DNA from 3 places in the Ancylobacter sp. GW821-FHT10E12 genome. Region 1 is predicted to be linked to each of the others. Evidence: predicted binding sites of a transcription regulator. Region 1 holds the regulator's gene; each other region holds the start of a gene.

Region 1 (9,586 bases):
GAAGGCGATGCCGGAATATCTGCAATGGTATATCGACCCGCCCGCCATGGCGGCCCAGCTCGCCCGGCTGATCGAGGGCGGGCCGGAGCGGCAGGCGCAGCTCGACGCCTTCGCCCGCCTCGACGCGGTGATGGGGGTGGAGGGCGATCCGCCCGGCCGCCGCGCCGCCGCCGCGGTGCTGGAGACGATGCGCACGGGGCGCGGCTGAGGCGCGCGCCCGGGTGCCGCGCGGCCGGCATTGGCTGCCCGGCCCCCGCGAATGTCCCAAGCCGCCGCTCGGCCCAGCCGGCAAGGCGTGTCTCGCTTACGGCCGGAGATGCCATGGCCGGCCGGCGAGCCTTGGAGCCTGCGCCGCTTCCATGACCGCCGCCGGTTCCGCCGCCTGTCCGACATTGTCGCGCGGGATCGGCCGAGGCGGCTAAGCCGGCGGTCCCCATCCAAGAAAAAACCCCGTCCTCCATGGAGGCGGGGTTTTCATTTCGTCATCGTCGAAGCGCCGCCACAGGCGATGGCCGCGAGGCGGCAGCTCTCCCGCCGAGCCTACTTGCGGCGGGCGATCGGGATGTAGTCGCGCGGCGCGGCGCCGGTATAGAGCTGGCGCGGGCGGCCGATGCGCTGGCCGGGATCCTCGATCATTTCCTTCCACTGGCCGATCCAGCCGACCGTGCGGGCGAGCGCGAACAGCACGGTGAACATCGAGGTCGGGAAGCCCAGCGCCCGCAGGGTGATGCCGGAATAGAAGTCGATGTTCGGGTAGAGCTTGCGTTCGACGAAATACTCGTCCTGCAGCGCGATGCGCTCCAGCTCCACCGCGATGTCGAGCAGCGGGTCGTCCTTGATGCCGAGCTCGCCGAGCACCTCATGGCAGGTCTTCTGCATGATCTTGGCGCGCGGGTCGTAGTTCTTGTAGACGCGGTGGCCGAAGCCCATCAGGCGGAACGGGTCGTTCTTGTCCTTGGCGCGCTTGATGAATTCCGGGATGCGCTCCACCGAGCCGATCTCGCCGAGCATCTTCAGCGCCGCCTCGTTGGCGCCGCCATGCGCCGGCCCCCACAGGCAGGCGATGCCGGCGGCGATACAGGCGAAGGGGTTGGCGCCGGAGGAGCCGGCGAGGCGCACGGTCGAGGTGGAGGCGTTCTGCTCGTGATCGGCGTGCAGGGTGAAGATGCGGTCGATGGCGCGCGAGAGCACCGGGTTGACCTTGTATTCCTCGCACGGCACCGAGAAGCACATGCGCAGGAAGTTCGAGGCGTAGTCGAGCTCGTTCTGCGGATACACGAAGGGCTGGCCGATCGTGTACTTGTAGGCCATGGCCGCCAGCGTCGGCATCTTCGCGATCATCCGCACCGAGGCGATCATGCGCTGCTGCGGGTCGGAGATGTCGGTCGAGTCGTGATAGAAGGCCGACAGCGCGCCTACCGAGGCCACCATCACCGCCATCGGGTGCGCGTCGCGACGGAAGCCGTGGAAGAAGCGGCTCATCTGCTCGTGCACCATGGTATGGCGCGTGACGCGGTAGTCGAAATCGGCCTTCTGCGCCGCGGTCGGCAGCTCCCCGTACAGCAGCAGGTAGCAGGTCTCGAGGAAGTCGCCGTTCTCGGCCAGCTGCTCGATCGGGTAGCCGCGATAGAGCAGCACGCCCTCGTCGCCGTCGATATAGGTGATCTGGCTTTCGCAGCTGGCGGTGGAGGTGAAGCCGGGATCGTAGGTGAACAGCCCGGTCTGGCCGTAGAGCTTGCCGATGTCGACCACATCCGGGCCGATCGTGCCGTTCAGGATCGGGAGTTCCCAGCTTTTGTCGCCGATGGTCAGTGTCGCAGTTTTCGCGGAAGTGCCGTTGATGGCGTCCATGCAGGGTCTCCCTAGGAGTCAATTGACCGAATGAAACGGAGCGCGTCGGCGTGGTCTCGCCGTGCCGGGCGGCAGCCGGTTGCCAAGGCGAGATATGCCTTCCTGCGGCCTGACACGTAAAGTCGTAGCGGTTTCGATCCGTGCTCGCAAGCGCAGCGTCCACGGTAGTAAAATAACATCAAAATCCAATGACGACGGGGTGTTGGGCGGCGTTCGCAGCTGCATCAACACTTCGTCGTACACCGTTCAGGCAGCCCTTGCGGCAGGTGCCTGGTCGGCGATGCGGGCGAGCGATTCCTCGCGCCCCAGCACCGCCAGCACGTCGAAGATACCTGGCGAGGTGGTCCGCCCGGTCATGGCGGCGCGCAGCGGCTGGGCGATGGCGCCGAGCTTCACGCCCTTGGCCTCGGCGACGGTGCGCACCGCCGCCTCGGTGGCGCCGGCCGTCCATTCCGGCGTCTCGGCGAGCACCGCATGGGCGGCGGCGAGCAGCGTCCTCGCGTCGTCGGTCAGCAGCGCGCGCGCCTTGTCCTCCATGTCGAGCGGCCGCTGCTTCAGGATATAGCCGGCGCTGTCGATGAGCTCGATCAGCGTCTTAGCGCGCTCCTTCAGGCCGGGCATGGCGGCGAGCATCTGCGCCCGCCTCTCCTCGGTCAGCGCCGCGGCGACGGCGGCGCCGTCCGGCAGATGGGGCAGCAGCGCGTCGATGGCGGCCATCAGCTCGGCATCCGGGGTGGCGCGCATATAGTGGCCGTTGATGTTCTCCAGCTTGGCGAAGTCGAAGCGGGCCGGCGAGCGGCCGACGCGGTCGAGATCGAAATGCTCGATCATCTCCTGCGTCGAGAAGATCTCCTGGTCGCCATGGCTCCAGCCGAGGCGGACGAGGTAGTTGCGCAGCGCCGCCGGCAGGTAGCCCATCGCCCGGTAGGCGTCGACGCCGAGCGCGCCGTGGCGCTTGGAGAGCTTGGCGCCGTCCGGCCCGTGGATCAGCGGGATATGCGACATCTTCGGCACCGACCAGCCCATGGCGTTGTAGATCTGGGTCTGGCGCGCGGCATTGGTCAGGTGGTCGTCGCCGCGGATGATGTGGGTGACGCCCATGTCGTGGTCGTCGACCACCACCGACAGCATGTAGGTCGGCGTGCCGTCGGAGCGCAGCAGCACCAGGTCGTCGAGCTCCTTGTTCTGGAACACCACGCGGCCCTGCACCAGGTCGTCGATCACCGTCTCGCCCTCGGTCGGCGCCTTGAGGCGGATGGCGGGCTTGCGGTCCGCGGGAGCCTCGGAGGGGTCGCGGTCGCGCCAGCGCCCGTCATAGCGCGGCGCACGGCCCTCGCGGCGGGCGCTCTCGCGCATCTCCTCCAACTCCTGCGCGGAGGCGTAGCAGGGATAGGCGTGGCCGGCCGCGAGCATCTGCTCCACCGCCTCGCGGTGCCGCGCGGCGCGGGCGAACTGGTAGATGGTGTCGCCGGACCAGTCGATGCCGAGCCAGCTCAGCCCGTCGATGATGGCGTCGATGGCTTCCGGGGTGGAGCGCTGGCGGTCGGTGTCCTCGATGCGCAGCAGCATCTTGCCGCCCTTGGCATGGGCATAGAGCCAGTTGAACAGCGCCGTGCGGGCGCCGCCGATATGGAGGAAGCCGGTCGGCGAGGGGGCGAAGCGGGTAATGACGGGATCGGACATCGGGTTTCCGTGTCGGCGGCCGGGGAGAGACCGGCGGAAGGCCGCGGGCGGTAGCGGTCGGGATGCGTGCGTGTACCATAGGAGCGCGAGTGGGGAAAAGACGCCGCGCGGCATGGTCCGCCGGCGGATGAGGGGCGAGGGGTGGCAGCGGGGCGCCGGCGAGGGGCGGGAGCGCAAGCGCGGGTGCTGGGATCACCCGGCGCCGCCGCCGGCCCGCGCGCGCTCGCCGGCGGCGCGCCGCCGCGGGCATGGCCGGGCCTCGTCGCCACGCTCGGCGCTCTGCTGGCCCGCGAGGTGGATGACCGGCGCGGCCCGCTGTTCCTGCCCGTCGGCTTTGCCGTCGGCATCGCGCTCTATCTCGGCGCGGCGTTCGAGCCTTCCGTCACGGCCGGCCCGGTAGCGCTGGTGCTGCTGCTCGGCCTCGCCGTGGCGGCGCGGGCGCGGCCGGTCGCCTTCCACGCCTTCGCGCTCGCCGCGACGGTGGCCGGCGGCTTCAGCGCCGCCAGCCTGCAGGTGCAGCGCATTTCCCATCCGGTGCTGGCCGCCCCGCTCTCCGGGGTGACGGTGAGCGGCACGGTCGAGCAGGCCGAATTGCGCCCGCGCGGCAGCCGCATCGTGCTGAAGGTGACCTCCTTCGACCGGCCGCCGGCCATGCCACCCGAGCGGGTGCGCATCGCGCTGTCCTCGGCGCGCCCGCCGCCGGTCGGCGCCCATGTCGCGGTGCGCGCCGACCTGGCGCCGCCGCCCGGCCCGGCCTATCCCGGCGGCTTCGATTTCGGCCGCGCCGCCTGGTTCGAGGGCATCGGCGCCACCGGCTATGCGGTCGGCAAGGTGAGGGATACCCCGTCGCCCGAACCGCCGGGTCTCGGCCTGCGCTTTGCCGCGGCGCTGGAGGCGAGCCGGCAGGCGATGGCGGCGCGCATCCGCGCGGTGCTGCCGGGCGAGGCGGGCGGCGTGGCGATCGCGCTGGTCACCGGCCTGCGCGGCGAGGTGCCGGAGCCGCTGGAGGAGGCGATGCGCGTCTCCGGCCTGTCGCACATCCTGTCGATTTCCGGCCTGCACATGGCACTGGTGGCGACGACGGTGTTCTTTCTCGCCCGCGCGCTGCTGGCGCTGTGGCCGGGCCTCGCCCTGCACCGGCCGATCAAGGCCTGGGCGGCGGTGCCGGCGCTGGCGGCGGCCAGCTATTACCTGCTGCTCTCCGGCGCCGAGGTGGCGACGCAGCGCTCCTATGTGATGACGCTCTTGGTGCTCGCCGGCGTGATGGTCGGCCGCCCGGCGCTCACCCTGCACACGCTGGCGCTGGCGGCGCTGCTCGTGCTCGCCTTGACGCCCTGGGCGATCCTCGATCCCGGCGCGCAGATGTCCTTCGCCGCCACGCTGGCGCTGGTGGTCGCCTATGAGCGCGGCGGACGCTTTCTCGTCGGCGCCGCCGTCAGCCGCGCGCCGTGGTACGCCGCCACGCCGGTGCGCTGGGCATTGGCCCTCGCGCTCACTTCGCTGGCCGCCGGGCTGGCGACGGCGCCGTTCGCCGCCTTCCATTTCCAGCGCCTGGCGCCGCTAAGCCTCATCGCCAACATGGCGGCGACGCCGCTGGTCAGCTTCGCCATCATGCCCGCCGGGCTGATCGGCACGCTGCTGATGCCGTTCGGCTGGGACGGGCCGGCCTGGCGGCTGATGGGATGGGGCATCGAGGCGATGGACGCCGTCGCCCGCGCGGTGGCGGCGCTGCCGGGCGCCGATGGCGGCGTGCGGGCCATGCCGCTCGCCAGCCTCGTCCTGATCAGCCTCGCGCTCGTCGCTGCCTGCCTGCTGCGCACGCGCCTCGCCCTTGCCGCGGTGGTGCTTGCCGCGGCGGCGGCCGTGCCGATGCTGACGGCGCGGCCCGCCGACGTGCTGGTGGACGCGCAGGCAAGGACGGTGGCGGTGCGCGGGCCGGACGGGCGACTGGCGTTCATGGGCGACCGGCCGCGCGGCCTCACCGATCGCTTCGCCGTGCAGCAATGGCTGTCGGCGGAGGGCCTGCGCGGCGCCGAGGATGCGGCGGCACCCGGCGACACGTCCGCAGGGACGGGCCGGCCGGCCGCGACGGTCGCACCGGGAAATCGAGCCGTCGACGCCACTTCCGGAGCCGGGGCACCGAAATCGGCGATGACCGGCAAGGTGGCGATGGGCGCACCTCCAACGGCGGTGCCGGGTGCCTTGGCGGGCGATCGGATCGCCGGTGCCGGTCCGGTGCCCGGAGCATCGATGTCGTCTGCGGACGGTGGCGTTGTTGTGGCAACGGAGGGGCCGACTGCGGTTACGGCAGCCGAACCTCGCGCGACATTGCCGGCGGCGGCGCGTTGCGATCCGGTCGGCTGCACGCTGCCGGCCCGCGATGGCCGGCTGGTCGCCTATCCGCTCGACCGCGCCGCATTGACCGACGATTGCCGGCGGGCGGCGCTGATCGTCACCCGCTTCACCGCCCCGGCCGATTGCGCGGCGCAGGTGGTGCAAATCGGACCGACGGGGGAGGGCGCGGGATCGGCCTTCATCGCCGAGCCGGACGGGTCCTGGCGCCGGATCGAGGCCCGCCCGGCAGCGGGAACGCGACCCTGGCTACCCGCCGCCGTCGCGGACAAGCGAGCGGCGAAGGCACTGGCTGCGCCATCGGCGACAGCATCGGGTGAAGCGGCCGGCACCTCGCGGCTCCCCGGCCGCATGCCTGCGTCCGCCGCCTCCGCCCAATCCTCTGTCACGCCCTTCGCCGGCACAGTGGCGGAAGAGGGCGGCGGCACGGCCGCGGGAACCGCGCCGGAGGCAGACGACGTGCCGTGATGCTCCCCGGTCCGTGATCCGGTCCCATCGGCCGGACCGCAGCGGATAGCGGCGGCACGCCGGCCAGCCTTGAGAATAGCGGGTCGGCGCGTCTGCCGGCCGGCAGACGCCATACCTTCCGCGACGAACCCCGCGCGACCATCCCGGCGGCCGTCGACGCCGCATACGCCCCTACGGGGGCACGCGTCTCGAAAAGCCCTGGCTCGGGAAACCCCGGCCCTGAACGGCAATCTGCCGCCCCGAACGGCGCGCCGAATCATCGTCCCGCTCAATACCGCCGGAACAGGCCGACGAGACGTCCCTGGATGCGCACGCGGTCCGGTCCGAAGATGCGGGTCTCATAGGCGGGGTTGGCGGCTTCCAGCGCGATGGAGGCGCCCTTGCGGCGCAGGCGCTTCAGCGTCGCCTCCTCGTCGTCGATCAGCGCTACGACGATGTCGCCGGTCTCGGCACTGTCGGCGCGGCGGATCAGCGCCAGGTCGCCGTCGAGAATGCCGGCCTCGATCATCGAATCGCCGCGGACCTCGAGCGCGAAATGCTCGCCGCCGCCCAGCATTTCCGCCGGCATGGAAATGGTCTGGCTGCGCGACTGGATGGCGGAGATCGGCGAGCCGGCGGCGATGCGGCCCATGAGCGGCACCGCGACCGGGCGCCTCACGTCGTCATCGTCCTCGGCCGGCGGCGGGGCGGGGCGGGAGCGCCCGAGGCTGCCCTCGATCACGCTGGGCGCGAAGTTCCGCGCCGGCTTGGCGGCGGCGGCGGGGCTCTGCACGGATTCGGGCAGGCGGATCACTTCCAGCGCCCGCGCCCGGTTCGGCAGGCGGCGGATGAAGCCGCGCTCCTCCAGCGCGGTGATCAGCCGGTGGATGCCGGATTTCGACCTCAGGTCCAGCGCATCCTTCATTTCCTCGAAGGAGGGCGGGACGCCGGTCTCCTTCAGGCGTTCATGGATGAAGCGGAGCAGTTCGTGTTGCTTGCGGGTGAGCATTGGCGGAAGTCCGTCCCCCGGTGCGGGTCGAAAATGAAACAAATCACGAACAAACACTATCCGTTCTTTTTGTGTTCCACAATGCGTAAATAAACCGCTAAGCGGTCGACGCCAAAGCGGCTTCTGGCTAGTGTATGCAATGGCATCCATCTTGCCTAAGTGACATGCATTTTCTTCCCTTCGCTCAGCCGGGAGTCGTCGTGTTGACCGTCAGCCTTGCCGAAATCCTCCACGCGCATCGATCCGGCCGCTCGACCCCTTCCCGCACGGTCGCGGCCTGCCTGGAGCGGATCGAACGGCATGCCGACCCCTCCATCTTCACCGCCCTGATGAGCGCCGACCAGCTTGCCGAGCAGGTGGCGGCGCTGGAGGGGCGCGACCCGGCGAGCCTGCCGCTCTACGGCATTCCCTTCGCGGTGAAGGACAATATCGACGTCGCCGGCCTGCCGACCAGCTGCGCCTGCCCGGACTTCGCCTATGTCGCCGCCCGCGACGCCACCGCCGTCGCCCGGCTGCGCCGTGCCGGAGCCGTCGTCATCGGCAAGACCAATCTCGACCAGTTCGCCACCGGGCTGAACGGCACCCGCTCGCCCTATGGCACGCCGCGCAACGCGGTGCGGCCGGACCTGGTGCCGGGCGGGTCGAGCTCGGGCTCCGGCGTCGCGGTGGCGGCGGGGCTGGTGCCCTTCGCGCTCGGCACCGACACCGCCGGCTCGGGCCGCATCCCGGCCGGGCTGAACAACATCGTCGGCATCAAGCCCAGCCTCGGCCTGGTCTCCACCGCCGGGCTGGTGCCGGCGTGCCGCACGCTCGACTGCATCTCGGTGTTCGCGCTCACCGTCGACGACGCCTTCGCGGCGCTGCGCGTCATGGCCGGCGAGGACGAGGCTGATCCGTTCTCCCGCCCGCTGCCGCTCGGCACGCCCGGCGCCATTCCCGCCGCGCCGCGCATCGCCGTGCCGCGGCCGGACGACCGGGTGTTCTTCGGCGACCGGCAGGCGGATGCCGCCTTCACCCAGGCCATCGCCCGCCTGGCCTCGCTCGGGGCGCAGATCGTCGAGATCGCCATGGAGCCGTTCTACGAGACGGCGAAGCTGCTCTATGACGGCCCCTGGGTCGCCGAGCGCTACGCCGCCGTCGGGCCGTTCCTCGAAGCCCGGCCGGACAGCTTCAACGAGGTGGTGCGCTCCATCATCGAGGAGGGTCGGCGCCGCACCGCCGTCGACGCCTTCCGCGCCCATTATCGCCGCGTCGAGCTGGCGGTGAAGGCGAAGGCGAGCCTCAAGGGCTGCGACGCGCTGATGGTGCCGACCATGCCGACCGTCTATACGGTGGCGGAAATGCTGGCCGATCCGGTGCGGCTCAACAGCCATCTCGGCGTCTACACCAATTTCGTCAACCTGCTCGACATGTGCGGCATCTCGGTCCCTTCCGGCATGCGGCCGGACGGCGCGCCGGTGGGCGTGACGCTGCTCGGAGCCGCCGGGCGCGACGCGCATCTCGCCGCCATCGCCGCCGCCTTCCATGCCGCCACCGACCTGCCGATGGGCGCCACCGGCCGGCCGCTGCCGCAGATGCCGCCCGCCGCGCCGCGCGCCGGGGCGGGCTTCCACGAGATCGCGCTGTTCGGCGCGCATCTCTCCGGCCTGCCGCTCAACGGCGAGTTGCTGGAAGCCGGCGGGGTGTTCCTGCGCCGCGCGCGCACCAGTGCCGATTACCGCCTCTACGCGCTGCCGGAGGGGCGGGTGCGCCGGCCGGGCCTCCTGCGCGTCGAGCCGGGCAGCGGCGGGCCGGTGGAATGCGAGATCTGGGCGCTGCCGGCCGAGGCCTTCGCTCGCTTCGTCGACGCCATTCCCGCCCCGCTCGGCATCGCCACGGTGGGGCTGGAGGATGGCAGCCGGGTGAAGGGGTTCGTCCTGGAAGGCATCGCCGCGCGCGGCGCCCGCGACATTACCGGCTTCGGCGGCTGGCGGGCCTTCCTCGCCGACGAGCAGCGCCAGCGGCAGGCGGCGGGCATTCCGGCGGCGGAGTAGGCGTTCGCCAGACCGAGCGGGCCGACGCCTTCCCTCCGCGCCGGGGGACGGGGTGAAGGGTAGCGCGACATCGGCATATCGGCCGCCCCGACATCGCATGCCGCGCGCCGTTCACCACATGCCGCGCGCCGTTCGTTCCGTCATTCCGGCCGCAGCGCAGCGGAGAGCCGGGATCGCTCACCGATTGCCGCGCGATCCCGGATCGGTCCTG
Region 2 (9,586 bases), on a different contig from region 1:
GCGGATCGAGTTCGGGAAGGCGAAGACGTCGGCCAGCGCCTTGGCGACCACGCTCGACCAGTGGCCGGTGCGCACATGCGACAGCAGCGCGATGGTGGAATTGGCCTCCAGCATCGGCATGACGGCATGGCCGGCCTCGCGCAGTTGGCGGTCGACGATGCGGCGGTTCTGCATGTCGGGGGTCAGCAGGCAGAGCGGCACGCGGCCGATCTCCTCCCAGCTCACCCGCTGGCGGTCGCCGAGCGGGGCGTTCACCGAGGTGAGGAAACGATAGGTTTCCTTGTAGAGCGGCACCGTCTTCACCCGGCCGAGCGGATCGTTGTCGAGATAGGTGACGCCGGCATCGGCCTCCAGATTCTCGATGAGCCGCAGCACCTCGTTCGAGGTCGCCGACATCAGCGTGAAGCGGACATCGGCATGCTTCTGGTGGAACGGGGTGGTCAATTCGCTGAGCATCGGCATGGCGGTGGGGATGGCGGCGATCCGCAGATGGCCGCTCAGCCCCTTGCGCAGGCTGGCGATCTCCTGGCGCATGGCGCGGGTATCGGCGATGATGCGCCGCGCCCATTCCAGCGCCCGCTCGCCTTCCGGCGTGAAGCCGATGAAGCGCGAGCCGCGCTCGACCAGGCGCACGCCGAGCGCTTCCTCCAGCTGCTTCAGCCCGGCCGAGAGGGTGGGCTGGGTGATGCCGCAGGATTCGGCCGCCCGGCCGAAATGGCGTTCCTTGGCGAGGGCGAGCAGCAATTCGAAACGGTCGATCAAACGGGTACTTCCGACGAGAGAGCGATAAAGCTTCTCTATCAGAATCGATAGCACTTGCGAATTAGACAGTTGAAAAACTCGATATCGGCAGGTGGCCCGGCCCGCCGGCGGCGGTGTATCCGGCGGCGCGCGGTCTCGTCGCGCGATGACGTCGCGTCGTTCCCGCCATGCTCCGCGCGGCCATGATGGCCGGCGCTATTCCGCCGCGCCGCGCAAGTCGGGGGTGGCGGGCTCGGCCGGCTCGCCGGCGCCGGCATCGAATTCGAGCTGCTCGATGCGCCCGCCGCGCCGGGCGATCTTGTCGGCGGAGACCAGCGCCTGGGCGACATCCTCGCCGGCCTGGCCGAAATGCCTGGCGAGGTTGCCGACGCGCTCGCGCAGCCGCTTCACGTCCGCCACCAGCGCCCCGCATTCGGCGCGGATGAGATCGGCCTGCTCGCGCATGCGGGCATCCTTGGCGATGGCCTGCACCACCTGCACCGCCAGCATCAGCAGCGAGGGCGAGACCAGCACCACCCGCGCGCGGAAGGCGCGCTGGATGGTGTCGTCGAAATGCTCGTGCAACTCAGCATAGACCGATTCCGAGGGCACGAACATCAGGGCGATGTCCTGCGTCTCGCCCGGCACCAGATAGCGCTCGGATATGTCGGTGATGTGCTTGCCGACATCCTGCTTCAGCCGGGTCTCGGCCTGCTTGCGCGCCTCCGCGCTCGGCGCTTCGCGGAAGGCGGTGATCGCCTCCAGCGGGAACTTCGAATCGACCAGCAGCGGGCGCCGGTCGCCGGGCAGGAAGATGGCGCAGTCGGCGCGGCGACCGTTCGCCAGCGTGTGCTGGAAGGCGAAGCCGTCCCTCGGCAGGGCGTCGGCGATGATGGCCTGTAGCCTCCCCTCGCCGAAGGCGCCGCGCGCCTGCTTGTTGGACAGCGTCTCGCGCAGGCTCATCACCTGGCCCGAGAGCTCGCCGAGGCTGGCGCGCGCCTGGTCGACCAGGGCGAGCCGCTCGTTGAGCTTCATCAGGTTCTCGTGCGTCGCCTCGTTGGCGCGGGCGAGGCTCTCGCCCATGCGGTGCGAGGTGGCGTCCAACCGCTCGGCCACCGCGCGGGCGAGCTCGCCCTGCCGCTGGGCGAGGATCTCGGTCATGGACTGCACGCGGCCGGCGGTTTCCGACTGGGTGCGGGCGAGGTGGATCAGCCGGTCCTCCAGCTCGTCGGCGCGCCGGGCCTGCTCTTCCGCCTCGTCGGCGCGCAGGCGCGCCTGCCGCGACACCGCGACCAGCACGGCGAGCAGCAGGAGGAAGGCGAGCGCGGCACAGCCGGCCACGATTTCCGCGAGCGTGACGGGATGGCTGCCGACGACGAACAGAAGCTGGTCCATGCCGCCCTTCTAGCAGATTTTACCAATTACGCGAACGAAAAGAGAACATCGCCGCGTGCCTCCCGTTGACCGTCGCGCGGCGGTCGCTTATCTCCCGCGCATGTCCGTCCGCCCGCTCGTCATCATTCCCGATAGCCGCCTGCGCCTCGTCTCCGATCCGGTCGTGCGCGTGGATGCCCGCGTGCGCGACATCGTCGGCGACATGTTCGAGACCATGTACGACGCGCCGGGCATCGGCCTCGCCGCCATCCAGGTCGGCGTGCCCGAGCGCATCGTCACCATCGATGTCGGCAAGCGCCGCGCCAAGGAAGAGAGCGACGGCGAGGACGAGGGCGAGAAGGATCCGATCGCCCTGATCAATCCCGAAATCATCTCGGTCTCCGAGGAATTGTCGGTCTATCAGGAAGGCTGCCTGTCGATCCCGGAATATTACGAGGATGTCGAGCGGCCGGCGCGGGTGCGCGTGCGCTTCATGGACCTCAACGGCGAGACGCAGGAAATCGACGCCGACGGGATTCTCGCCACCTGCGTGCAGCACGAGATCGACCATCTCAACGGCGTGCTGTTCATCGACCATATTTCCAAGCTCAAGCGCGACCGCGTGGTGAAGAAGTTCACCAAGGCCGCCAAGGATCGCGGCCGGCCCTGAGGCCGCATCCGGGCGCAACCGGCCGGGAGAGCGCATGCGCATCGTCTTCATGGGAACGCCGGACTTCGCGGTGCCGACGCTGGCGGAGATCGTCGGCGCCGGCCACGAGGTGGTTGCCGCCTATACCCGCGCCCCGGCGGCGGGCGGGCGGCGCGGGCTCGACCTCGTGCCCTCGCCGGTGCACCGCGCCGCCGGGCAGTTCGGCATTCCCGTGCTGCATCCCGCGTCGCTGAAGGGCGATGAGGCGGCGGCCGCCTTCGCCGCGCATGAGGCGGATGTCGCGGTGGTGGTCGCCTATGGGCGCATCCTGCCGCCGGCGATCCTTGCCGTGCCTTCCCTCGGCTGCCTCAATCTCCACGCCTCGCTGCTGCCGCGCTGGCGCGGCGCCGCGCCGATCCAGCGCGCCGTCATGGCCGGCGACCGCGAGAGCGGCGTCGCGGTGATGCGCATGGAGGCGGGGCTGGACACCGGCCCGGTCGGCCTGGTCGAGCGGGTGGCGATCGGCGCCGACATGACCGCCGGCGAATTGCACGACCGGCTGATGATCATCGGCGCCGACCTGATGGGCCGGGCGCTGGCGGCGCTGCAGCGCGGCGGGCTCGGCTTCACGCCGCAGCCGGCGGAGGGCGTCACCTATGCCGCCAAGATCGACAAGGCCGAGACCCGCATCGACTGGAGCCGCTCCGGGGCCGAGGTGCACAACCACATTCGCGGGCTGTCGCCCTTCCCCGGCGCCTGGTTCGACATGGGCGGGGTGCGGGTGAAGGTGCTGCGCTCGACGCGCGGCGAGGTCGAGGCATCGTCCAGCGCCGCGCCCGGCACCGTGCTCGACGACCGCCTCACCATCGCCTGCGGCGAGGGCGCGGTGCGCCTCGTCGAGGTGCAGAAGGCCGGCAGCCGGGCCATGCCGGCCGAGGAATTCCTGCGCGGCAATGCGCTGACAGCTGGCGACGAGGTGACGTGATGATCCGGGGCGTGCAGGCGGACGACTATGACGTATGGCTGCCGCTGTGGCAGGGCTATCTCACCTTCTATGAGGCGGAGCTGCCCCCGGCGGTGACCGAGACCACCTGGCGGCGCCTGCTCGATCCGGCCGAGCCGATGCATGCTGCGCTGGCCTTCGACGAGGATGGCCGGGCGGTCGGCCTCGCCCACTGGATCTTCCACCGCTCCACCTGGAGCGTGGGCGACTATTGCTATCTCAACGATCTGTTCGTCGATGGCCGCCTGCGCGGCAAGGGTCTCGGCCGCGCCTTGATCGAGCATGTCCATGCCGAGGCGGCGGCGAAGGGCGGCCCGAAGGTCTATTGGCTGACGCACGAGACCAACGCCACGGCGCAGCGGCTCTACAATGCCGTCGCCGAGCGCACCGGCTTCATCCAGTACCGCAAGCTCACCGGCGCGTGAGGCCGCGGCGCGGGAGCGCCGCATCCTGCGCGGAACATGTTCCCCGGACGCGCCTCGCGGTGCGCCCGCCCTTGCGTGGCGGCATGAGCCCGCGCGGGTCACTTCCCCGGCTGGGCGACGACGCGCAGATACGGCTTCAGAGTCTTCCAGCCCTGCGGGAACTTCTCCTTGGCCGCCTCGTCGCTCACCGACGGGACGATGATGACGTCGTCGCCATTCTTCCAGTTCGCCGGGGTGGCGACGGAATGCGTGGCGGTGAGCTGCAGCGAATCGATCACCCGCAGGATCTCGTCGAAATTGCGCCCGGCGCTGGCCGGATAGGTGAGCGAGAGCTTCAGCTTCTTGTCCGGCCCGACGACGAATACCGAGCGCACCGTCATGGTGTCGGAGGCGTTCGGGTGCACCATGTCGTACAGGTCGGAGACCTTGCGGTCCTCGTCGGCGATCAGCGGAAAGTTCGGCGCGTAGCCCTGCGTCTCGGCGATGTCGTCGGACCATTTGGCATGGGCGTCGAGCGGGTCGACCGACAGGCCGATTACCTTGACGTTGCGGCGGTCGAATTCCGGTTTCAGCCGGGCCACCTGGCCGAGCTCGGTGGTGCAGACCGGGGTGAAGTTCTTCGGGTGCGAGAACAGCACGCCCCAGGAATCGCCGAGCCATTCATGGAACCGGATCGGTCCCTCGGTGGTCTGAGCTTCGAAATCGGGTACGACGTCGCCAAGCCGGATGGACATGGGAAGGCTCCAAGACAAAACAACATGATTATCATGTTGATAAACGAGAAATCACAATAGACCTTGTGGGAAGCTGCCGCAAGGCCGCCGCAAGGTCATATGGTATCTTACGGAGGGAACCAAAACCTGGTGCCGGGGTTAGAGAGATCGGAATTCGGTCCTGTCTGCCGGGTGTTCTGGAGAAAACATCATGTTGAAGATTCTTGCGATTTCCGCTGTCGCGCTCAGCCTCGCCGCCTGTACCACCACCGAGCGCCGCGCCACGGGCGGGGCGCTGATCGGCGGCGGCACCGGCGCGATCATCGGCGGCATTGCCGGCGGCGGCACCGGCGCCGCGGTCGGTGCGGCGGTCGGCGCCGGCACCGGCGCGGTGATCGGCGCGGCGACGTCGCCGGGCGACTGCTATGCCCGCAACGCCTATGGCCAGACCGTGAGGGTGCCCTGCCGCTGATCTGCAGACGGCGAGCGCATCCGAAGGCCGGGCGGCCCCCTCGCGGGGCCGTTCGCATGTCGGGACCCGCCGATCTCCCGCTCGCCGATTTCCCGCCTATTGGCTTGCCCACAGCACCCGCGCGATCCAGGCGATGTCGTCCTCGCGCAGCACCCGGTCGGGGTGCTCGGGATTGAGCGAGCGCAGTTCGACGGTCCGGGCGGTGCGCCGCTTGAGTTCCTTGGCGAGCACCTCGCCGTCGCGCGTCCGGACGATCACCCGGTCGCCGCGCCGCACCGGCGCTGCCGGCGAGACGACGACGACGTCGCCGTCGCGATAGAGCGGCATCATCGAATCGCCGGTGATTTCCAGGGCATAGGCATGCTCGTCGCCGATGTCGGGAAACACGACCTCCTCCCATCCGTCGCTGACCGGAAAGCCGGCGTCGTCGAAATAGCCGCCGTTCCCCGCCTTGGCGAAACCGATCAGCGGGATAGCCCGGCTGCCGCGCGGGCGTTGCACCAGATGCATGAAATCGTCGAGGCTGGCGCCGGTGGCGGCGAGGATCTTGGCTATGCTCTCGGTCGAGGGCCAGCGCGGCCGTCCGTCCGGCGCCTCGCGCTTGGAGCGGTTGAAGGTGGTGGCGTCGAGCCCCGCGCGCTTGGCCAACGCCGATGCTGTCAGGCCATGACGCTCGGCGAGCCGGTCCACCGCTCGCCAGATCTGGGCGTGGGTCAGCATGATGCAATCCAGACGTGATTCGGCGAGATCGATGCAATCTGTGATTAGGAATTATACCCTAATGTCCGAGGCGTCCAGTACCGCTTGCAACGGAAGTCACGCGAGGTTACAGCCGCGGGGAGCGCCCCCTCGCGGGCGCGAGGCGGGAGCGCTCATGGCCGGCTTCATCTACAAGGTCTCTCCGCGTTCGCTGTGGGCGCGCGCCGAGGCGGAGAGCCGCTTCGACGGCGCTCCGGTGGATGTGGCGGATGGCTTCATCCACTTCTCCACCGCCGCGCAGGTGCGCGAGACCGCGGCGCGGCACTTCGCCGGCCAGGGCGACCTCGTGCTGGCGGCGGTCCGCGTCGAGGCGCTCGATCCGGCGCTGCTGCGCTGGGAGCCCTCGCGCGGCGGCGACCTGTTCCCGCATCTCCATGCGCCGCTGCCGCTCGCCGCCGTCGCCTTCGTCCGCGACTTGCCGCTCGGCCCCGACGGCGCGCACATGTTCGGAGAGCTCGAATGAGCGCGCTGCTCGACCTCGCCTTGCCGTTCGCCCGGCTGATCGACCCGGAGACGGCGCACGGCCTCGCCATCCGCGCGCTTTCCTGCCTGCCGGCCTCCCCGGCGCCGGCCGACGATCCGCGCCTCGCGGTCGCGGCCTTCGGTCTCGCCTTCCCCAACCCGGTGGGCCTTGCCGCCGGCTTCGACAAGGAGGCGGAGGTGCCGGACGCCATGCTGGGCGCCGGCTTCGGCTTCGTCGAGGTGGGCACGATCACTCCCCGGCCGCAGCCGGGCAATGCGCGGCCGCGCAATTTCCGCCTCGCCGAGGACCGTGCGGTGATCAACCGCTACGGCTTCAACAGCGGCGGCCATGGCCCGGCGAAGGCGCGGCTCGTCGCGCGGCGCGGGCGTCCCGGCATCGTCGGGGTGAATGTCGGGGCGAACAAGGAAGCCACCGACCGGGTCGCCGACTATGTCGACGGCGTCAGGGCTTTTGCCGGACTTGCTTCCTATTTCACCGCCAATGTCTCCTCGCCCAACACGCCGGGGCTGCGCGACCTGCAGGAGGAGCGGGCGCTCGACGACCTGCTCGCCCGCGTCATCGAGGCGCGCGACGGCGCCGCGCCGGGAGTACCGCTGCTCCTCAAGATCGCGCCGGATCTCGCGCTCGCGCATCTCGACGCGGTGGTGCAGGTGGCGCGCCGGCGCGGGGTCGACGGCCTCATCGTCTCCAACACCACGATCTCCCGCCCCTTGAGCCTGCGTTCGCCGCACCGGGGCGAGACCGGCGGCCTGTCCGGCCGGCCGCTATTCCCGCTGGCGACGCGGATGCTGGCCGAGACCTTCATGCGGGTGGAAGGGGCCTTCCCGCTGATCGGCGCCGGCGGCATCGACAGCCCCGAGGCGGCGCTCGCCAAGATCGAGGCCGGCGCGAGCCTGATCCAGCTCTATTCGGCGCTGGTCTATGAGGGGCTCGGCCTTGCCGGGCGGATCAAGGCCGGGCTGGCCGCGCATCTCGCCCGCGAGGGCCGCCCGCTCGCCGAACTGGTCGGGCGCAAGGCCGGGGCGCTGGTTGCCGGGCCGTTCCCGGCCTAGGACGCTGCCGGTTCCCGCTTCGCTCAAAATGCCCTAGGGGAATGTCCGCCGAGCCAGCGCCGGCATGCGCAGCGCCTGCAGCACGCCGCGGCCGGCCATGAAGGCGAGATAGGCGGCCCATAGCCCGGCATTGCCGTAGGGCCGGCCGATCCACCAGGCGGCGAAGAACAGCAGCACCGCGCCGAGCATCAGGTTGCGCATGTCGCGCGACCAGGTGGAGCCGGCATAGATGCCGTCATAGCCGAAGGCCGCCACCCCCAGCACCGGCGTCAGCGCGGCGAGCGGCAGATAGGTTCGCGCCGCCTCCCGCACCGCCTCGTTGGCGGTCAGCGCGTCGATCAGCGCGCCGCCTCCGGCCAGCAGCGCGAGCGTGGCCGGCACCGCGAAGCCGAAGCCCCAGCCCAGCACCATGGCGACGGCGCGGCGGAACCCGACCCGGTCGCGGGCGCCGACGCTCTGGCCGCAGATCTGCTCGGCGGCGGTCGAGAAGCCATCGAGGAAAAACGCCGTCACCATGATGATGTTGTAGAGCACGGCGTTGGCGGCCAGCGTCACGTCGTCGGCACGGGCGCCCTGGGCGGTGAAGAACAGCAGCACCAGCATCAACAGGCCGGTGCGGATCATGATGTCGGTATTGACGCCGATGGTCTCGACCAGCCGGGCGCGGTCGAACAGGGTGGCGAGCGGCACCCGCCAGCCGGTGCTCATCAGCCGGCGGGCGGCGAGAAGGCCGGCGACGGTGCCGACCGCCTCCGCCAGCACATTGGCGAGCGCCGCGCCGGCGATGCCATAGTCCCAGTGCAGCACCAGCAGCAGCGTCGCGGCGGCGTTGACGCCGGCGATCAGCACCTGCAGCCCGAGGCCGATATCGGTGCGGGCGATGCCGACCAGCCAGCCGAGCAGCGCGAAATTGCCGATGGCGAAGGGCGTCGAGAGCACGCGGATGGCGAAATAGGTCCCCGCCGCCGCCGAGACCGCCTCGCTGGTTCCCATCGCCTGGAAGGCGAAACGGGAGAGCGGCCACTGGACGAGGATGGCAAGCACGCCGATGGCGAGGCAGATGGCGAGCGCACGGGCCAGCGTCGCGCGCACCTCCAGCGCGTCGCCGCGCCCGAGCGCCTGCGCGGTCAGCCCCGCCGTGCCCATGCGCAGCGAGCCGAACACCCAGAACAGGAAATCGAACAGCAGCGCCCCCACCGCCACCGCGCCGAGCAGCACCGCGTCGCCGAGCCGGCCGATGGCCGCGGTGGCGACGAGCCCGAGCAGCGGCGTCGTCATCTGCGCCAGCGTGGCGGGCAGGGCGATGGCGAGAAAGCGCCGGTGGGTGACCTCGACGCGGCCGGCAGTGGCGGTGAGCTGCATGGTGGGCTACTGGCCGCGCTGGGCGATACGCATGATCAGCCAGAGCGGGATGACGATCACCGCGCCGAGCAGGAAATAGCGCCATAGTCTCTCGACCGTCTCGAAGCCGAAGCTGAACAGGTTGCGCGCCAGCCGCTCCAGGCTGGAGAGGATGTTCAACGGGTCGAGGCCGAGCGCGCTGAGAATGACGCCGATCACCACGGACAGGAGAACGAGGCGCACGAGCACCCATAGCGGCGAACCGCCCATCAGCCGCGAGAGCTGGTTGTCGGACATTGAATCGGCACTCCTCGACGCCCCTGGACTGTTCCCTAACACGCCGGGCGGCGCGGCGGGAGGCTCAGCCAGCCTGGCCGTCATCGGCAGCGTCGCCGGCCGCTTCGCCTTCCTGCCGCAGCAGCGCCTCCAGCGTCGCGATCGTATCGGCTTCGGCGGGCGGCTTGTCCCAGCGCAGCCTGGCGATGCGCGGAAAGCGCATGGCGACGCCGGATCTGTGGCGGGCCGAGCGCGCCAGTCCCTCGAACGCCACTTCCAGCACCAGCCCTTCCTCCC
Region 3 (9,586 bases), on a different contig from region 1:
ATCGACGTCGATATCGGGCGGCTCCTTGCGCTCCCTGGAGAGGAAGCGGGCGAAGAGCAATTCGTTTTCCGCCGGATTCACCGCGGTGATGCCGAGCACGTAGCAGACGGTGGAATTGGCCGCCGAACCGCGCCCCTGGCACAGGATGCCCCGGCGCTCGGCGAAATCGACGATGTCGCGGATGGTCAGGAAATAGGGGGCGTAGCCGAGCTCGGCGATCAGCTTTAGCTCCTCCCCGAGTTGATGTTCGACCTTTGCCGGAATGCCAGCCGGATAGCGCAGGCCGGCGCGGCGCCAGCTCAGCTCTTCCAGCCAGCCCTGCGGCGTGTGGCCGGGCGGCACCGGCTCCTCCGGGTATTCGTATCTCAGCTCGTCGAGCGAAAAGTCGATCCGCGCCAGGAAGTTGCGGGTTTCCTCCAGAGCCTCCGGCGCCTCGCGGAACAGCCTCGCCATCTCGGCCGGGGATTTCAGGTGCCGCTCGGCATTGGCCTCCAACAGCCGGCCGGCGGTTTCGATGGTAGTGCCGTGGCGGATGCAGGTGAGCACATCCTGCAGGTCGCGCTGGCTCGGGTGGTGGTAGAGCACGTCATTGACCGCCAGCAGCGGCACGCCGGCTGCCTGCGCGCTGGCCTTGAGTCCGGCGAGGCGGCGGCGGTCGTCGCCCCGGCGCGGCATGTCGGCGGCGAGCCACAGAGCGCCCGGCGCCGCTTCGTGCAGGCGCGAAAGCAGGACGTCGAGCCCTTCGGCACGGCGCGGCGGCATGAGGATGAGCGACAGCCCGCCGGCATCGGCGAGGAGGTCGTCCAGCCGCAGCTCGCAGTCGCCTTTGCGCCCGGAGCGCATGTTGCCGGCCGTGAGCAGGCGGCAGAGCCGACCCCAGCCGTCGCGGTTCTGCGCATAGGCAAGGATGTCCGGCGTGCCGTCGGCGAAGACGAGGCGGGCGCCGACCGCCAGCTTGAAGGGCCGGGGAGGCGGCATATCGGGGTCGGCTTCGTCAGCCGGCGGCGGTCCATCGAAGGCGGCTTCGTCCGTTTCGGGCAGGAGGGGAAGGGTCGAGAACGGATCGATGGCGCCGATGCGCCCGATATCCGTGCGGTCGATGCCGCCCGGCTCCGTGGCGCTCTCGTTCCGGTCGGACTGGAGCGACGCCGTCCAGCCTTCCGCATGGCTTCCGCCTTCTGGAGCCCTGCCGTCCTGATCGGCGGAGATGCGATGCTCGGGTGCGCCGTCGTCCTCGGGGCCCCTCTCGCCACGGTTTGCCCCTTCCTCGCCGCCGGTCGTCTCGGCTCTGCCCTCTCCGGCGGCGACGCTTATCTTCCCGCGCTCCGCCTTCCACGCTTCCCGCCAAGCCTCCTCGGCCTCCTTCACCGCCGCGTAGGCACGCACGACGCCGGCAACGGTGTTGCGGTCGGCGATGCCGATGCCGCCATGGCCGAGCGCGAGCGCCTCTTCCACCAGATCCGCCGCGCGGGAAGCCCCGCGCAGGAAGGAGAAGTTCGTGGTGACGGCGAGCTCGGCATAGAAGGGCGCCGGGCGAGCCTCGCTCGTCGTCAGCTTGCTTTTGGACATCTTGCTCATGCGAACAGCCCGTGCAGGAACCAGCGCGGCGTGCCTGCGCCGCGTTCGTAGAGACCCGCGCGGAATAGCCAGAAGCGCCGGCCCTCGCGGTTTTCCACCCGATAATAGTCGCGGGTGCCGGCGCTCTCGATCTCCTCGGCCGCCGACGCAGTCGTGGGGTCGCCGCGCCACCATTCCGGCGCGATGCGTTCTGGCCCCTCGGCGCGCACCACCTCGTGCAGCACGCGCCGCCAGCGGAAGCGCAAAGGCGGACCGTCCGGCACCTCTGCCAGCGCGTCGATCGGCTGCGGCGGCTCGAACAGGGTAAGGGGGCGGGGCAGGTTGTCCTCCGGCGGACCGGATTGGCCCGCGATGGCGTCGACCGCGGGCACCAGCATTCCGGCGCGGGTGGGATCGTGGGTGTCGCGCAGCGCGAAGCGCAGCACGCGCTCGCGCCCGAGCCGCGTGGTCAGCCGGTCGATCAGTGCGGCGACCTCCTCTTCCTCGTTGACGCGTCCGTCGAGGCCGATCTGCGCGGCGGCGAGCGGCTCGGCGCGCAGTACGGCAAGACGGATGAGATCGAAGCCGAAACCGGGGTCGAGTGGATCGGCGAGGGCGTCGAGCCGCTCGCGGAACAGCCGAGCGAGGGCGAGGCCGTCGCGCGACGGGCGGGCGGTCTCCACCCCGAGCCGGCGCACCGCGCCGTCGGTGCGGAAGAACGAGGCCTCGAAGGCGCGTCCGCCCTGGCCGCGGCTCTCAAGCATCCGCCCGACATCCTCGACGAGCAGGGCGAGGGCGCCTTCGATATCGGTGGAGCGGGCGATTGGCTCGGCGAAGCGCCGCTCGGCGAGGCAGTCGGGCAACGGCCGGCGCGGCACGATGCGCGCATCCTCAAGGCCGAGGGTGCGCCGCAGCCGCACTAGCAACTCCTCGCCGAAGCGGGCGGCGAGCGGGGTGCCGGGGCGCTTGGCAAGGGCGCCGATGGTCTTCAGCCCGGCCCGGGACAGTCCGCTCACCGTTGCGGCCGGCAGGCCCAGCGCCGCGATGGGCAGGCCGGCGAGTTGCGCCGCTTCCGTGCCCGGCGCGAGGACGCCGCCGAGCCCGCAGCGGGCGGGAGCACGGGCGGCCTCCGGCGTGCCGGCGACGACGGCGAAGCTGGACAGGCCGTGCGCCTTGAGATGCGTAATGAGGCGGGCGCGCATCACCGCCTCGCCGCCGAACAGATGCGCACAGCCGCTGATGTCCAGCACCAGCCCGTCCGGCGGATCGAGCGCCACCAGCGGGGTCCAGCGGTCGCAATCATCCGCCACCTGCTCCAGGAAGCCGGCGTCGGCGACGGGGTCGTGCTCGACGACGTCAAGGTCGGGAAGGCGAGCCCGCGCATCGGCAAGCGTCAGGCCGGGCTCCAACCCCTGCGCCCGCGCCGCCCGCGACAGCGCGGCGAGCCGCAGCCCGCCCGTCGTCCGCTCGACGAAAACAAGGGGACCCGCGGGGCCCGGTCGCGGCCCCGCCTCAGCCGGCGCGGCGGAAGGGGGTCGGCGCCGCAGCCTCGCCAGCCGCTCGGCCGGCAGGAACGGAAACCACAGCGCGAGGTAGCGGGAAGATGTCGTGGAAGGAACAGGTCTCACGGTCCCACTCCAATTGCCAGGAACCGCCGGCATGGCCGGCACGATGACGCAGCAGCGAGACGAGGAAGCTCGGAGCGCCCGGCGCTTCGCCCGCCAGTGGACGGGACGGTGCCGCCCGCACCTGCCAGCGGGTCGCCGCCGCGCTGGGAGCGGGATAGCCGCCCGGACGCAGCAGCAGTACGGCGAGGCCGGAGCCGCCGGCGCGCAGCGACAGCCGGCGCGTCGCGGTGAGATCGAGCGCCTTCGGCTCTCCCCAGGGCTCCACCAGCACCGCTCCGAGCGCGGCGCAGCGCGCGGCATCGTCCGCCACCCGCAGCGCCGCTTCGCCTCCGTGGGCGCGCACCAGCAGCAGCCGTGCCGGATCGAGCCCCAGTGCGCGCAGGCCTTCAGCGGCGAGATGGCCGGCTTCGTCGTCGACCATGTCCTGCCGGATCCACAGCAGCGGACGCATGGCTCCCGCCGGGCGGGCGGCGGCGGCCCGCATCGCCAGCGCCAGCGCGAAGCCGGCGGCCGCCGCCATGTCGCCGCTCTCGGCCGCGAACACCTCGTGCAGCGCGCCGCAGGCGAGCGGACCGCCGAGCGCGCCATCCGCGCCGGGCGCGCCGAGATCGAAGAAACTGGCGCTGGCAGGCAGATGCTCCGCCTCAAGGCCGGCAAGCATCCCCCGCAGCGCGGAAACACTCGGTGTCGCACGCATTTTTGTTCCTCTTTTGTTCCTTATAAGCGACTCGTTCCGCTCCCGGAGTCAAGAGCGGGCTGCACCGACGCCGTGCGTCGGCTGGGCGTGTCACGTCGCCTGCATGAGGAAAGAGGATGCTCAGTACGAAAATCGATGATAATCGGAAGCGTTATAAAACAAATACATGGCGCCTGGGACATGTCTCCAAGAACATGACGCCGGCACGGATGCGGAAGAGACAGGTGCTGGTACATGCGTGAAACGGCAACGTCCCCCGCGTGCCGCAGTGTACCCAGCCCAGCTGCGACCCGGCCGGGCGCCTGGGTACGGGGCCTGATCGGCCTCGCCTGCGCGCTGATGCTCAGTGCCTGCGCTTCCGGCGAGCTGCCGGGCACCCTGTCGCCCGAGTTGACGCAGGCCGACATGCTCGGTGCGAAGAAGCCGGCGCAGGGTTTCGATGTGCTCTACGTCACCGACCGCACACCGTCGATCGCCCCGAATGGCGGTCTCAGCTACAGCTCAGGCCGCGCGCGCTTCATCAGCTTCGGGTCGGCCGAGCTGGAGCCCGCCACCTCGGCAGGGTCCTCCGCAGGCGACCTCAAGGTCGAGGCGGTGAACGAGATCGGTCAGTTCCCGCCGACACCCTATACCGCCGAGCCGACCCCCAAGGGGCCACGGCGTGCGCCCGGCGCGGTGAGCGCGCATGAGCAGGCGGCGGCCGCCCTGCAGGCAGAGGTGACGCGCCGGCTTGCCACCGTACGGCGCAAGGAATTGGTGATCTTCATCCACGGTTACCACAACAGCTTCGACGACGCGGTGACCTCCACCGGCGACATCTGCCGCACGCTGAGCCACGAGTTCGTCTGCGTCGCGCTGACCTGGCCGGCCGGCGGCACCGGCGGCGCCTTCATGGGCTACAACATGGACCGGGAATCCGGCGAATTCTCCGTGCCGGACATGAAGAAGGCGATCCGTATCCTCGCCGATACCAAGGGCGTCGAGCGGGTGAACATCATCGCCCATAGCCGCGGCACCGATGTGCTGGCCAATGCCGTCCAGCAGCTGGGCATCGAGACCTATGTGAGCAAGTCCTCGCTCTGGCAGCGCTACAAGATCGCCAATCTGGTGCTGTTCGCCCCGGATATCGACCTCGACGTGGCGACCACCAAGATGTTCGGAGTGATCTCCGATCCCGACCTTCCCTTCGGCTCGAAGCCGAGCCCGGACGGGACGTTCCCGTCGCAGGGCCCGGTGCATCTGACGATCTATTCCTCGCCCAACGACAAGGCGCTCGACATATCGGCGCTGCTGTTCGGCAGCAAGGAACGCCTCGGGCAGATGGCGCTCAAGAAGCTGGCCGACGGCAAGATGTCGAGCGTCGCCTGGAGCGGTGCGCAGACCGAGGGCTTCGCCGATTTCATCGTGTTCGACGGCCGGGCCGGGTTCATCGGCCACAGCTATTTCATCTCCGATCCGCTGGTGCGGGCCGACCTCGCGGCCCTCATCCGCGATAGCAAGAGGCCCGGCGAGCCCGGCCGCATGCTGGTCGAGATCCAGCGGCCGTTCTGGCGGATCGGTGACCCGCGCCGGGAGCCGGCGGCTGCCAGCTCGCCGCCCGCCAGCTCTCCGCCTGCAACGGAGGCGCCGCAGGCCGCGATGCAGTGACGGCGGGATAGCCGCGACGTTTGCGCGGCTCAGCCGGCGAAGCCGCCATCTGCCAGGAACGCCGCCGCCTCGGGTATCGTCTCGCGGCCGAGAAGGCGCTTGCGGTGCGGAAATCGTCCGAAGCGGCGGATGACGTCTCGATGGCGCACCGCCGCTCCTCGCCAGCCTCCCGCCAGAAGCCGACCACCGCGGCGATCGCCCTCTGCGCGTCGGCTGATACCACGGTCAGGACGATGCCTTCGGTTGTGCCGCCGGCGTATTGCCGTGGATCAGGTCACGCCCGGCATAGATGCCGCCGGTAATCTCGATGGCGAGCCGGTCGGCATCGCGGCGGCGGGTCTCGGCCATCACCCGGGCGCGCTCCTCCTCGTCGACCTCCATCAGCGCCAGCGTCTTCTCGCCCAGCGCCAGCGCCGATTCGAAGGTTTCGCGGATCTGGAAATCGACCCCGGCCTGGATCAGCTCGATGGCGTGCTCGCGGTCGAAGGCGCGGGCCAGCACCGGCACCAGCGGAAATTCCGACTTGACCAGTTCGGTGATCTTCAGGCTGGCCTCGCGGTCGTTGACCGCGATAACGATCGCCCGCGCATCGTGGGCACCGGCGGCGTGCAGGATGTCGAGCCGCAGGCCGTCGCCATAATGCACCTTGAAGCCGAAATCGCGGGCATTGCGGATGGCGTCGGTATCGGTATCGATGATGGAGATCGAGCAGTTGTGGCCGAGCAGCGGCTGGCTGACGATCTGCCCGAAGCGGCCGAAGCCGATGAGCAGCACGCTCGCCGACAGGCTGTCCACGAGTTCCACCCCCTCCATCGACGGCGCGGGCTTCGGCATCAGCCGGTCATGCAGCATCATGCCGAGCGGGGTGAGCGCCATGGAGACGATGATGATGGCGGTGAGGATGGCGTTGTCCTCGCCACTGATCAGCCCCACCGAGGTCGCTGCCGCATAGAGGACGAAGGCGAATTCGCCTCCCTGGGCCATCAGCACGGAGCGCTCGACCGCCTCGCGATGGCCGGCGCGGAACAGCCGTGCCACCGCATAGATGCCGAGCATTTTCAGGAGCATGTAGGAGACGACGGAGACGACGATCAGGCGCCAGTTGGCGACGATCACCGACAGGTCGAGCGCCATGCCGACGCCGAGGAAGAACAGGCCGAGCAGGATGCCGCGGAACGGTTCGACATCGGCCTCGAGCTGGTGGCGGAAGGTGGATTCCGACAGCAGCACGCCGGCGAGGAAGGCGCCCATCGCCATGGACAGGCCGCCGAGTTGCATGGCGAGCGCCGCGCCGAGCACCACCAGCAGTGCCGCCGCCGTCATCACCTCGCGCGCCTTGGCCTTGCCAAGCACGCGGAACAGCGGATCGAGCAGATAGCGCCCGGCGAGGACGAGCCCGGCGATCGAGGCGAGGCCGATGACGATGCCGGTCAGCCGGTCGCCAAGGGTGGTGTCTTCGCCGCCGGGGGCGAGAAAGGCGACCAGTGCCAGCAGCGGCACGATGGCGAGGTCCTCGAGCAGCAGGATGGCGACGATCCGCCGTCCCTTGGGCAGGCCGAAGGCGCGGCGCTCCTCCAGTACCTGCATGACGATAGCGGTGGAGGTGAGTACGAAGCCGGCGCCGGCAACGAAGCTCGACGCCGCGGGATAGCCGAGCGCCAGGCCGACGCAGGTGAGCAGCGCGGCGCAGGCGCCGACCTGGGCGAGGCCGAGCCCGAAGATTTCCCCGCGCATCGCCCAGAGCCGCGAGGGCTGCATCTCCAGCCCGATGATGAACAGGAACATCACCACGCCGAGCTCGGCGACGTGGAGAATCGACTGCGGATCGCTGAACAGGCCAAGACCGAACGGGCCGATGGCGAGGCCCGCGGCGAGATAACCGAGCACCGACCCGAGCCCGAGCCGCTTGAACAGGGGCACCGCTATCACCGCCGCGCCGAGCAGCACCACGACGGGGATGAGCTGGAAGCCATGGGCGGCGGCGTCGGAAGCAGCTTCGGCGGCCATCAAGTCGTCCCTTTCGCACGTCGCCAGCGTCCTGCCGTCGACCGTTGCGGGGCAACCTAAAGGCGCCGGAGGGCGATCGCAATTATACGTAGCGCCGCCGGGGGGCTCGCGGGTCGGCAAGCGCTGCTGCAATGTTCTTCAGGCAGGAGGGGAGAGGCCGAGCCTCGATCCCTGGGCGCCGGCCGGCAATGTGCCGGCACTCGGCGGGAGAGGATTTTCAAGAAAGAATGGTGCGGTCGAGAGGACTCGAACCTCCACGGTGTTACCCACTGCCACCTCAAGGCAGCGCGTCTACCAATTCCGCCACGACCGCAACCACATGCACCGAAGGGAGCCGAACATGTCGGCTGGCCCCGCAGCGCGGCATCGTCTAACAGATCGACTTCGGCTCCACAAGGGCCGCGCACGCTTATGGACAGCTCCGTTCGATTGGCGGGCCGTCCATGCAGACAGACGTCGATGCCATCACTATCTGTGAGCCATGGAACACACCGCTCCGCTCGCCCGCGACGACCTTGCCGCCGGCATGCTTCCCCAGTCCGGGACACCGCCGGTACGCTGGCGCGTCGCCCCGGCGCCTGTCGCCTATCCCGATGCGCTCGCCGAGATGGATGCCCTCGCCGCGGGGATTGCCGCCGGCACCGCCCCCGAGACGGTATGGCTGCTGGAGCATCCCCCGCTCTACACCGCCGGCACCAGCGCCCGGCCGGACGACCTGGTCGAGCCGGATCGATTCCCGATCTTCCAGACCGGGCGCGGCGGGCAGTTCACCTATCACGGGCCGGGGCAGCGCGTGGCGTATGTCATGCTCGACCTGAAGCGGCGCACGCCCGACGTGCGGCGCTATGTGGCGACGCTCGAGGAGTGGCTGATCCGCACGCTGTGGACCTTCCATGTCCGCGGCGAACGCCGCGAGGACCGGGTCGGTGTCTGGGTACGCCGGCCAAACCGCGCCGGCTCGGGCGAGGACAAGATCGCCGCGCTCGGCATCCGCGTGCGGCGCTGGGTGACGATGCACGGCGTGGCGCTGAACGTCGAGCCGGACCTGTCGCATTTCGGCGGCATCGTGCCCTGCGGCGTGCGCGAGCACGGGGTGACCAGCCTCGTCGATCTCGGGCTGCCGGTATCGATGGAGGATGTCGATCTCGCCCTGCGGAGCGAGTTCGAGCAGCTGTTCGGGCCGACACAGGGCGAGGCAGGCACGGAACCGGTGTGACCCGTGTCCATCGTTGGCAGGCGGGGCGCCTAGCGCGTCGGCCGAACCTGGAAGCCCTCCAGCGGGGTGCCGGCTTCCTCGAATATCTCGATCTCGCGCACGATCGCGGCGGGCGGCCCGCGCCGGCAGGCAGCGATCAGCGCCTCCTGCGTGGCTTCGTCGGCATGGATCAGCGCTTCCACGGAGCCGTCGTCGCGGTTGCGGATCCAGCCGTGCGCGCCGAGGCGGCGTGCCTCGCCCGCCAGCCATGCCCGGTAGCCGACGCCCTGGACGCGGCCGTGCACGACGAGGCGCAAGCTGCTTGCTGCGGTCATGATGCGGCTCTCCTATAAGGTGCCAGGGACCCGACAGGCGCTTGCGACAAAGCGCCTGTCGGGGTGGCGACGCTCGCCCGGCTCTCTATTTGCCTTCGGCGACGATGCTTCATAAGAACAGCTCCATTCCTCGAATCCGTGACCCTGGGAGGTCGGCATGCGCGAAGACACCGACCTTGTCCTTGCCCCCAACGAGCGCGAACCCGAGGACGAACTGGCGCTGATCGACGACCCTGCCTTCATCGAGCAGGTCGCGGCCGCCATCGAGGCCGGCCACGGCGACGCGCTGCGTGAACTGATCGCCGATTTCCACGAGACCGACCTCGCTCGCTTGCTCGAAGCGCTGCCGGCGCCGGCGCGCCCCAAGCTGATCGAACTGCTCGGCGCCGATTTCGACTTCACCGCGCTGACCGAACTCGACGAGACCGTCCGCGTCCAGATCCTCGAGGCGCTGGAGACCAAGACCGTCGTCGAGGGCGTGCGCGACCTCGATTCCGACGACGCCGTCTATATTCTCGAA

Evidence for each region. The regulator LexA, encoded in region 1, represses DNA repair genes until DNA is damaged. The targets are predictions, from matches to a motif close to TGTTCNNNNTGTGTTCNG.
Region 2: AC1RU4_RS05605 (DNA recombination protein RmuC) is a predicted target of LexA. The motif match lies at 2,167-2,184, and genes of this name have one in related genera.
Region 3: AC1RU4_RS07740 (ImuA family protein) is a predicted target of LexA. The motif match lies at 3,886-3,903, and genes of this name have one in related genera.

The regions. Positions count from the first base shown of each region.
Region 1 is NZ_JBXASN010000024.1:5,160-14,745, forward strand. Features, by position in the region: gene lpxB (lipid-A-disaccharide synthase) at 1-208, shown strand, start outside; gene gltA (citrate synthase) at 541-1,851, opposite strand; gene gltX (glutamate--tRNA ligase) at 2,098-3,534, opposite strand; gene AC1RU4_RS24155 (ComEC/Rec2 family competence protein) at 3,718-6,354, shown strand; gene lexA (transcriptional repressor LexA) at 6,623-7,342, opposite strand; gene atzF (allophanate hydrolase) at 7,546-9,375, shown strand.
Region 2 is NZ_JBXASN010000003.1:297,585-307,170, reverse strand. Features, by position in the region: gene AC1RU4_RS05610 (LysR family transcriptional regulator) at 1-762, opposite strand, end outside; gene AC1RU4_RS05605 (DNA recombination protein RmuC) at 958-2,136, opposite strand; gene def (peptide deformylase) at 2,237-2,785, shown strand; gene fmt (methionyl-tRNA formyltransferase) at 2,820-3,749, shown strand; gene AC1RU4_RS05590 (GNAT family N-acetyltransferase) at 3,749-4,192, shown strand; gene AC1RU4_RS05585 (peroxiredoxin) at 4,291-4,926, opposite strand; gene AC1RU4_RS05580 (YMGG-like glycine zipper-containing protein) at 5,117-5,377, shown strand; gene AC1RU4_RS05575 (S24 family peptidase) at 5,474-6,097, opposite strand; gene AC1RU4_RS05570 (DUF952 domain-containing protein) at 6,252-6,599, shown strand; gene AC1RU4_RS05565 (quinone-dependent dihydroorotate dehydrogenase) at 6,596-7,672, shown strand; gene AC1RU4_RS05560 (MATE family efflux transporter) at 7,706-9,034, opposite strand; gene AC1RU4_RS05555 (DUF6460 domain-containing protein) at 9,041-9,310, opposite strand; gene AC1RU4_RS05550 (cisplatin damage response ATP-dependent DNA ligase) at 9,375-9,586, opposite strand, start outside.
Region 3 is NZ_JBXASN010000004.1:316,985-326,570, reverse strand. Features, by position in the region: gene AC1RU4_RS07750 (error-prone DNA polymerase) at 1-1,578, opposite strand, end outside; gene AC1RU4_RS07745 (Y-family DNA polymerase) at 1,575-3,185, opposite strand; gene AC1RU4_RS07740 (ImuA family protein) at 3,070-3,882, opposite strand; gene AC1RU4_RS07735 (alpha/beta hydrolase) at 4,117-5,529, shown strand; partial or broken gene AC1RU4_RS07730 (DUF924 family protein) at 5,559-5,681, opposite strand; gene AC1RU4_RS07725 (monovalent cation:proton antiporter-2 (CPA2) family protein) at 5,755-7,536, opposite strand; tRNA gene AC1RU4_RS07720 (tRNA-Leu) at 7,765-7,849, opposite strand; gene lipB (lipoyl(octanoyl) transferase LipB) at 8,018-8,752, shown strand; gene AC1RU4_RS07710 (acylphosphatase) at 8,782-9,066, opposite strand; gene mgtE (magnesium transporter) at 9,224-9,586, shown strand, end outside.